3 regions of the Paenibacillus gansuensis genome follow, and region 3 is predicted to be linked to each of the others. Evidence: riboswitches for the same ligand, from Rfam matches in the RefSeq annotation. Region 3 holds a riboswitch; each other region holds the start of a gene.
What was found. Region 3 has a riboswitch for cobalamin ahead of ACFSUF_RS01360 (ABC transporter substrate-binding protein). Riboswitches for the same ligand answer to the same signal wherever they lie in the genome.
Positions count from the first base shown of each region.

Region 1 (3,278 bases), 180 kb from region 3:
ACCGTAACGCGCAACCTCCGCCTGCAGCTCCCGCCAAGCCTGGGAATCGTAACCGCGTCTTGTGAAATACTCGCCGGTCTGCCACTCGCTGCCTTCAAACACTTCATACGCACCTTTTTCCTTGGCTATCTCCATGGAGGCTTTGATCGCATAGTAGCTGATCCGCTCATACAGCTCGTCCGCCCGCTTCACATGCTCGTCGCTTTCCCAATGGATGCGCTCGTTTACCAGCCATTGGTGATATCCGCTGGTGCCCAGGCCGACAGCACGGTATTTCTTATTTGTGATTTCCGCCTGCGGTACAGGGTAATGGTTCAAGTCGATGACGTTATCCATCATCCGCATTTGGCAGCTGATTACCTTCTCCATGTCCTCGTCTGAATACACCCGGCCCAGATTGAGAGAGGACAGGTTGCAGACGACAAAATCACCAGCTTGTACTTTCGCCGTAATGACACCGTCCTCATGCGTTGTGGAGATGAACTCGGTTGCGCTCATATTCTGGCATATTTCCGTACACAAGTTAGAGCAGTAGATGATGCCCTTATGCTTGTTCGGGTTGGCGCGGTTCACCGTATCCCGGAAGAACAGGAAGGGGGTACCGGTTTCAAAGGCGCCGGCCAGAATCTTTTTCATCAGCTCAATCGCCGGAACCTCATCCCGCGACAATCGGGACTCGTTCACGCAAGCTTCATACTTGGCTTCCCATTCCTCGCCCCAATAATCTTCAATCGAGTACCCCATCACCGTACGCACTTCATGAGGATCAAATAAATACCAGGAGCCGCGCTCCCGCACCCGCTGCATGAACAGATCCGGAATACACACGCCCGGGAATATATCATGGGCCTTCATCCGGTCGTCGCCGTTGTTTGTTTTGACATTCAGGAAATCAAAAATATCCTTATGCCACACATCCAGATACACCGCCGCCGCACCCGAACGGACGCCAAGCTGGTCGACGGCTACCGCGGTATTGTTGAAGTTTTTGACCCAAGGGATCACACCGCCAGCCACGCCCTTAAATCCGCGGATATCGGAGCCCCGGCTGCGCACTTTGCCGATGTAGATGCCCATGCCGCCGCCATGCTTGGAGACTTGCGCAAAACTCTGGTCGGAGTGATAGATTCCCCACAGATTGTCCGGGACCGTGTCTATAAAACAGCTGGACAGCTGATGGAACGGCTTGCGCGCATTGGACAGGGTGGGGGTGGCTACGGTCATCTGAAGCTTGCTCAGCGCATCGTAGAATTTTTTGGCCCAGCCTAAACGGTCGGTCTCCTTCATGGCCAAATGCATGGCTACGCCCATAAACAGCTCCTGCGGCAGCTCCAGCACATCCCCTGTGAAGCTGCGGATCATATAACGGTCGGCAAGCGTTTTCAGCCCGATGTAATTAAACAGGTAATCCCGCTCAGGCACCAGGTATTCGCCCAGTTCGCGGATTTCCTCACGGGAGTAATGTTCCAGTATATATCGTCCATACAAGCCCTTGTCGGCTAGATAAGTGAGCAGAGAATAGAAGTCCCCATAGCCGAAATGCCCGTATTTGCGGTGGATTTGTGCCTCTTTGTAAAGATCGTATACCAGCAGCTTCGCGGCCACGAACTGCCAGTCCGGCTGATCTACCGATGTTTTCTCTACAGCTACTTGGGTTAAAGTACGTTGAATCTCTTTTGTTGAAATATGCTGGCGAAAATGCGGCAGCAGCGCCGTTTCCAGCTCTAGAGGATCGCAGTTTTCGTAGCCTTCGCAGGCAAAATCAATCACTTTTTTCAGCTTGGCGAATACCAATTCTTCCTTTTGACCGTTGCGTTTAACAATTTCCATGAATGCTTAAGCTCCTTTACTAGACGCGGAATTATAGAATACAAAAAGAGCAGAATCCCCGAAAGGATCCTGCCCGTTATTGAACAATGTCAGCTTAGCCCGGCCATGCACGTTTCATCCGAAACGACGCCATCAGCCGTCTATCATTCAAGCACGCTCCTATCTCCCGTAGGTTGTCGTTGTGCGTCAGAACAGGCAGGTCTCCTGGCTCCAGCATCACCGCTTGAACGCGCCTTCCCAGTCTATGAAAGACCAGTGGCAGCTTCCCGTTCAAACTCCGCTGTTACAGTGGCGGGACCGCATCGGCATTGAACCGATTTCCCTATTAAACTTCAGGCTTACGCCTTAAAGTACCTATTCCCACAATATGTAGTTGTCGTTTCCTAAAGATATATCAATATATAGTGCCTGTCAAGATCTGAAAGTTCATATATTCGTAGTTGGTAAAATAGCGCCGGATTTAGTACACTGTTTATATCGATCAACCGATGAGGCGGACGGGAGGTGGCAACGTGGCCAAGAAGTATTTCACACTGCAAGAAGCAAATGACCTGCTGCCCCTGATGAAGGCGGAATTGAAGCAGCTGCAGCAGATTAAGCAGGATTTTGAAGATAAATATGAAGAACTTGAGTTATATAAGAAAGTGTTTGCAGCCAAGCAGGTTTCCGATGATTCAGACTCTTTGTTCACCTTGGAATGCCAAATTGAATTTCTGCAGATTGAAGCGAGAACCCATTTGCAGAATTTTGAGAGGCACGGCGTAGAAGTAAAAGATATTGATATGGGACTTATTGATTTTCCTTCCATCCTAGGCGGCGAAGAAATCCTGCTCTGCTGGAAGCAGGGCGAGGAAAGAATCAGCCATTATCACGGGCTTCACGACGGCTATGCCGGGCGAAAGCGGATTGAATAGAACAAGAGAGCATGGAGACGAAGCTGCAGCCGGGATATAGAAACCGGGGCAGCTTTACGTTTACCCTTTTGAATACGATTTGTTCGTCGGCGGGCGGGGCTTGACATACGCTCGCCGAAGCCACTTTTGATTCTAACGAATCCTACAAGCCCTATTTGGCGAAAAACAGGGTGTTTCCCATTCTAACGAATCGTACCATCGTTATTTCCATGAAAATGCGCCTTTGGGGCAGGAAATGAGCCAAATAAGGTGTGTACGATTCGTTAGAATCCGGAAAGCTCGAGTTGAGCTGAAATAGCGTGTGTACGATTCGTTACACCGGCGGGCCCGGCTTGCCAGTGCACCATAGGTAGGATTACATTAGTTAAATTAGGCAGGAGGCTCATCGAATTGATAGTCAGTACAGGAAAGAAACCGATCAGAATACCCTCCCTATGGACCATAGTGCTTCTGATTGCGGTTATGTTCAGCATGCTCGGATGGGCTGCGCCGGGCACAATCAGCGCCCATGCGGCGCTGACCGGAACCGCGCCG
Region 1 covers NZ_JBHUME010000002.1:66,261-69,538, reverse strand. Annotated here, with positions in the region: gene ACFSUF_RS00500 (ribonucleoside-diphosphate reductase subunit alpha) at 1-1,830, opposite strand, end outside; cobalamin riboswitch at 2,008-2,203, opposite strand; gene ACFSUF_RS00495 (DUF2203 domain-containing protein) at 2,343-2,744, shown strand; gene ACFSUF_RS00490 (copper resistance CopC/CopD family protein) at 3,135-3,278, shown strand, end outside.
Region 1: another riboswitch for cobalamin. It lies ahead of ACFSUF_RS00500 (ribonucleoside-diphosphate reductase subunit alpha); the one in region 3 lies ahead of ACFSUF_RS01360 (ABC transporter substrate-binding protein).

Region 2 (3,278 bases), on a different contig from region 3:
CTGTTCCAACAGCTCCAAATTCTCCGGGTAATAAAAACTGAATGCTTCGTCTTTGGCAACTGCAATTGTAACCTTGCGTTTAGCGGAGGGGCCTGGGAACAGCAAATGTTGGATTTCTATCGGGTTTACCGCCATAACGTTCTCTATTCCTTGCAAATCAAAAGTGTTGGATATCGTGTCTGCCAGCAGCTGAAAGAAGGGTGCTAATTCTCCCCTCTCAATGGAAGGAATAAGACCCAGATGCCGCTCCGGCATGAGTAATGTGCCATCCCTTTCTAAATATCCAAGCGCCGGTATTCCGCATTCTTGCTCGATGGCTGTTTTGATTAACCCATAGTGCCCTGCACCTCCAACCCGATTCGCAATGACACCAGCAATTTGCAATTCCGGATGGAAATGTTGAAACCCTTTTACAATTGCTGCAGCGCTTCTGGCAACGCCTTCGCAATCCACGACCAACAGGACGGGAGTTTCTGTAATCAAGGCAATCTCGGCAGAGCTGCCTTCATTGTTTTGCGGACTTTTCCCGTCAAACAATCCCATGACTCCTTCGATGATGGCTACATCTGCATCTTGGATCGCATTTTTGAAAATTTCCTTTACTGTGTGCGGTTGGCACATCCAGCTGTCCAAGTTCCGCGAACTCCTGCCGGTTACGGCCGAATGGTAAGTTGGATCTATATAGTCCGGACCGCATTTAAACCCTTGCACAGTATAGCCAAGGCGCTGGTAAGCCGCCATTAACCCGATGGTTACTGTTGTTTTGCCCGCCCCGCTCCCGGTTCCCGCTATAAGGATTCTTTTAGTCTGCATAGCGATTCTCCCATTTTGCCGAGTCATAGGCAGGAAAAACTTCCGGGTGCAAAATGGAAGCAAGCTTTTGCAAACCCAGGAAGAGGCGGGGAGACGGCCTGCAATAAAGCGGCTCTTCCATAACATGAATTTGATTCTGCTGCACTGCCTGCAATTTCGAACTGCCGGGACGCTGCCTGACGGTGTCCGGTTTCACCAGATGAGGCTGTATTCCTACCCAAGCGAGCAAGATATAATCCGGATTACGGGTAAGCACATCATCCCAATCCGTTTGTACACTGGCAGCGGTGTGGTCTTCATACACATTTCGTGCACCCGCAAGCTCGCTGATCTCCGTCAGCCAATTAGCTCCCCCTGGTGTGAACACCGGTTTTGGCCACCATTCCCAGTACAAAGTCGGACGGTCAGCTATGGTACTGCTTAACTCCGCATAGAAATCCAATGATTCCTTGTATTTGTGATAGGCAGTTTTTGCACGGACTAACGTATCTGTCGCCTCGCCGATCTGCAACATCGTTTGGCCGATGTCCCCCAGACTGTTGGGGTTCAAAACGATATGCGACAGGCCCCGCTCCTTCAAACCGGCAATGTTCTTTTCCATCCCCGGCACAGAAAGAGATGCAACAACCAGATCAGGACGAAGCGCTTCAAGCGCGTCCATATCAATATCCAAATCCGGGCCAAGTCTTGGAAGACGTTTGGTGTTTTCCGGCCAATCAGAATAGTTATCTACGCCAACCACGCTGTCTGACAAACCTAAGTATTCTAAAAGTTCCGTATTGCTAGGGCATAAGGATGCAATTCTCATAATTTTTGGCTCCTCTACTAATTCTACAACGAAAAAAACCTTTATCTCCCAAAAGGAAATAAAGGTACCGGTTTAGGAAAAAGGCGTTTCTCTTACCTAAATTGGGCCTCTCCTTTCCGCGAAGGATGTTGTTGGCTAAGCTGACAGGCAGGTTTCCTGGCTCTCGGGTTTACGATATACACCTCACCTTCCCATTCCTGGAGGAACAGTGGTTTCACGAGGTTTTCCCCAATTACAGTGGCGGGACCGCGCCGGATTCGCACCGGCTTCCCTTTTAACCTTACAGAAAGAATCCCATAAGGCACCTATCGGCTATGAAACTATGATGTTGTACGTTTCCTACAAGTATTATAGCTTAGGATAGGAAAAATGAAAATTAGACTGGCTCTTTTCTTAGACGGGTCTCGGATACCGGTAACACCGAGTAAGTATTGACTGTGCCTTCTTTTTTAATTGGGGCAGAGCGTTTATACTAAGGAAATGAAATCGCTTTACAGCAGAGAAAGAAGTGGCTTAATGTGAGGTTGAAAGATGTATACCGCAATTATTTTCAAAACAACCTGTTTACCAAAATAATTCTGCTATTCTCCGTGATCATTGTGATTACAACGATTGCGTTCTCCTACTTCACCTATTATTTCCTGTCCCAATCGATCATAAGAACGGAATTGGATAATCAGCAGAAAGCGATGGCCAGCGTAGACGGTTACTTGACGGAGAAGTACGTTGCCGTAAGGACAATGGTGAACGATATTTATACGGATGACGCGCTGGCGGCGGATATCACGTCTTTTTTGCGGCTGCCTTTTCAGGATTATGTAAAAAAGCGTCTCGACCAATATTATGAAGATCAAACTTATATGTCTTCATCGTCCGCCGCCGCACTGAAGTATTTCAAACGAAAAGCGGAGAGCGATCCGGATATTTCGGACTTGATCGTCTACAGCGCTGAGCAGCAGTTTCTATATAGGTATCGTCCGATGACTTTAGCCAAGCTGATTCCCACGAACGCATCCCGGTCGTTTGTTCCGGACATCATGGCTTCGGAGAGCGGCCCCGTCTCGGTACCTAACGTATGGATCCGCAAAGCGATCGAACAATATGATCCGAGGCTGTACTCCATCCGGGTTCCGATCAACGACAAGGTAACGCTGCAGAATACAGGCCAGCTTCAAGTTTACATGAATTCGGACGGTATCCTTAGGTCGCTTGCTCAAGAGAAGGAACTAAAAGGCTCAATCGTTGTACTTGATGCTGCGGGCAATGTAATATTTGATTCCGGGGGGCGGTATTACGGGCAGGTTTATCCTTATAAAGATAAGGTAATGAATGCCGGCGGGACGGTCATGCTCGATAAGGAAGCGTATGTCAATACACTGGCAAAGAACGAGGCGGGCTATACCGTAGTTGCCATTTCGCCGAAGGAAGCGCTGGCCGAAGTGAATACCGGTCTGAAAGAAAAAATAACGGCTATTGCGGCGGTTTGCATCTTGTTTGCGATTCTGCTGCCGACGTTGTTTATCGTGAGCTATGCAAAACGGACGAATCAATTGATCCGTCTCATGAAGAAAGTACAGAGCGGTATTATGAATGAGCGGATCGAGGACCCGAGGGAAGATGAGTTAGGACAAATCGCGCGGAGCTTCGATAACATGCT
Region 2 covers NZ_JBHUME010000020.1:66,001-69,278, forward strand. Annotated here, with positions in the region: gene ACFSUF_RS24920 (cobyrinate a,c-diamide synthase) at 1-813, opposite strand, end outside; gene ACFSUF_RS24925 (cobalamin-binding protein) at 803-1,621, opposite strand; cobalamin riboswitch at 1,751-1,945, opposite strand; gene ACFSUF_RS24930 (cache domain-containing sensor histidine kinase) at 2,140-3,278, shown strand, end outside.
Region 2: another riboswitch for cobalamin. It lies ahead of ACFSUF_RS24925 (cobalamin-binding protein); the one in region 3 lies ahead of ACFSUF_RS01360 (ABC transporter substrate-binding protein).

Region 3 (3,278 bases):
TAAGCAAAAAACGGAGCCCCGATAAAAGCCGTCACCACACCCAGCGGGATCTCCTTAGGGGACAGGACGAGCCGGGCGAGTGTATCCGACCACAGCACATACATGCCTCCGACCACCGCAGACACCGGCATCAAAATCCGATAGTCCGGACCGAACAAAAGCCGCACCAGATGAGGCACGACCAATCCGACAAAACCGACCACGCCCGCCACCGAAACCGCCGCCGCCGTAAGCAGGGTCGACACGATCAGCACCACCAGCTTCGTACGCTGCACATGGACACCCATATGAGCCGCCTGGCGCTCGCCAAGCGCAAACAGGTTCAAATTCCGGCTGTAGCTGAGCAGCACTACAATTCCAATGACAAGATAGGGGATCATGGCAAGGGAGTAATCCCAGCCTCTTTTCGACAGACTGCCCATCATCCAGAACACGATCTCATTGACCACATTATTGGAGAGGGACACCATGAACGACACGGCCGAGCCCAAAAATGCCTGTACCACCACTCCCGACAGCAGCAGCGTCTCCAACTCCATTTTGCCCTCGTGGGAAGCAAGACGGAGTACCCCGAACAAGGTCAACATTCCCGTCGCAAAAGCTACCGCCGGAACCGTCCACTGCCCCGCCGCCGTCTGCCATCCGAACAAGATCAGGAAAGCCGCCCCGACTGAAGCGCCCGTTGCCACACCCAGAGTGTATGGATCTGCAAGCGGATTCCGCAGCACGCCTTGAAATCCCGCCCCTGCCAGAGCCAATGCCGCCCCTACCAAAATAGCCAGCACAACGCGCGTTAACCGCACATCCAGAATAATGGTGCTTTCCGCTTCCATTCCGGACGGAACTGAGACCAGCCGCCCCGCCAAAGGAACCTGATCCAGCAAAATACTCCAAACCTTCGTCAAAGGCACATGAGCGGCACCAAGCGACAAACTTACCATAACGGATAAAAGGAGGAGCACCCCCGCCCCTCCCAAAATCCACATCAGCTTCCGCTTCATTACTTCACCAGGTCCGGATGAATGGCCTTGGCCATATCCAGCAGCACTTTCGTTAAACGCGGCCCTACCCGGCTGATCATATTGTTATCCAACGGAAATACCTGACCGTTCTTCACGGCTCCAATTTCCTTAAATCCCGGACGCTTTATAATCCCGTCATAGATACTATTCTTCAGATATTCATCATCTTTGGCGTATAAAATGACCTCCGGATTCGCTTTAATAATCGCCTCGGGGTCAATTTCATACCAGCCGGCTTTCGCCTTGCCTACATTGTCTCCCCCGGCCAGCGTAACCAGCTCGTCCATGTATTCCCCGCTGCCGACGGTCCATCCCGGGGAGAATTCCATGTACACTTTTTTGAGCGGAGTTCCTTTCAAGGCATCAACGACCTGCTGTTTCTCCGCTTTCATCTGGTCCGTCACCTGCTTGGCGCCTGCCTGTAAATCCAGGATTTGTCCAACCGTATCGATCTTCGCTATCACTTCATCCACCGACTTGGGATCGGAAGCGAACACTTTTACATTGAGCCCCCGAAGCTCCTCGATGACCTTGGATTGTATGCTCGAATGTGCGAACACCACATCCGGCTTCGCCGCAACAACCGCTTCCAGATTGATGTTCATATCACCCAGCTTCGGCTTTGTTTTCGCTTCCTCCGGGTAATCGCTGTAATCATCAACCCCTACAATGCGGTCCCCGGCGCCAACGGCGTAAACGGCTTCCGTTTCGCTCGGTACGAGGGTAGCGATTTTCGCAGGCGCTTTATCGAAGGTTACGTCCGTACCTGTACTGTCTTTCAGCGTTAGCGGATAAACGGTCTTGGCATCGCCGGCGTTGTCAGCCGCATTGCCGGCAGCCGTGTTATTCCCTGCCGCATTCCCCTCTTGTTTCGTTTCTGCGTTACTGCCCGCCGCTGCATTCCCGCCGCCGTTCGTACCGCACGCTGTCAACGCCAACGCAAACAGCAAAACCATGGCAAGCCATGAAGACTTGTGCCACTTCAAACTTCTCTTCATCTGTGTCCCTCTCCCTTTGCAATTCTAGTGAGATAGGAGCCTGGTCCGTTCAAACAACCCGATAAACGAAAAACCCCCTGCCCAATTATGGACAGAGGGTACAGCAAACAAGGATACAAGTCGGCCTCCCCGTCAGGGTGCCGATCCCGGTGCGCCGATTCCTCTTTCGCGAAGGACTTCGTCTGCTAGACCGCAAGGCAGGTCTCCTGACTTATGGGTTTCTGATTCGCCCCCGCCTTCCCATCCATGTGCGTCATGGACAGTGGCTTCGGTGAGGCAATCCCCTAATTACAGTGGCGCGACCGTGCCGGAATCTCACCGGCTTCCCTTTTAACCCGTCTCTAGCGAAAATCGCAGCGACTAGGCACCTAACGGTAAAGTTGGTTATTCAATTCTCTCAAGCTACCAATCTGCTCAAATTATAGAGGAGAATGAGGCCGAATGCAACCTGTTTCCCTGCCTAAAATTACTCTCTCAATGTTTCATATAATCGCGTCGGGACGTAAGCGGCGGCTTGTTTCCGCAGCGACCGGCGGAGCCTGGCGGTTTCCTGCTCCAGCGCTTCCTTCTCGTGGACAAGCCTCTTATTGTCGGCATTTACTTGCTCGACATGAGCCTTTATTTGCTCGGCCATCGCTTGCAGCGCCGCATTCTCTGCCGTTACTTGCTCCCGCTCCGCTTTCAGCGCCGAGTTCTCCGCCTGCAGCCGTTCCCATTCCGCCCTGAGCGCCTCGTTCTCCGCTTGCAGCGCGGCAGCCGGCAGATCCGATGCGCTGCCTTTCTCTTCCTTCATGCTTTTCACTCACCTTGGCTTCAGATGCCTTTTATCATACCATACCGTACCTTATGCCAAAAGGACCCTAATCCCGAGGAATTCCTATTACACTGTCTGCTCCGCCAGCCGGGCTGCCAGCGGGTACGAGAAACTGTACTTTCCGGAGCCTGCCTCAAACACAACCGCACTGCCGAGCTGTCTAACGGAATTGATGCCCTCCGTCTGGCTAAGAAGCGTCCCGCCTTCCATGACACGGTCCGCTGCAGCTTCGGGAAGCGTTACCTGAGCGGTAGTATTTGCGGGAATTTCAATTTCGACCGCCATGGTCAGCGACTCGGAATCCCGCCGCCAGGAACTGCGGATCGGGCCATACATGGACTCTAGCTCAGCTGAGGCATACTCAAATTCCTCGGAAGGCTGCGGCTTCAACAGAATACGCTTATAACCCGGCCGGTCTTCCGCCGCGTCGAGCCCTGCCAATAC
Region 3 covers NZ_JBHUME010000002.1:246,373-249,650, forward strand. Annotated here, with positions in the region: gene ACFSUF_RS01355 (FecCD family ABC transporter permease) at 1-1,001, opposite strand, end outside; gene ACFSUF_RS01360 (ABC transporter substrate-binding protein) at 1,001-2,020, opposite strand; cobalamin riboswitch at 2,200-2,407, opposite strand; gene ACFSUF_RS01365 (hypothetical protein) at 2,487-2,813, opposite strand; gene ACFSUF_RS01370 (family 78 glycoside hydrolase catalytic domain) at 2,901-3,278, opposite strand, start outside.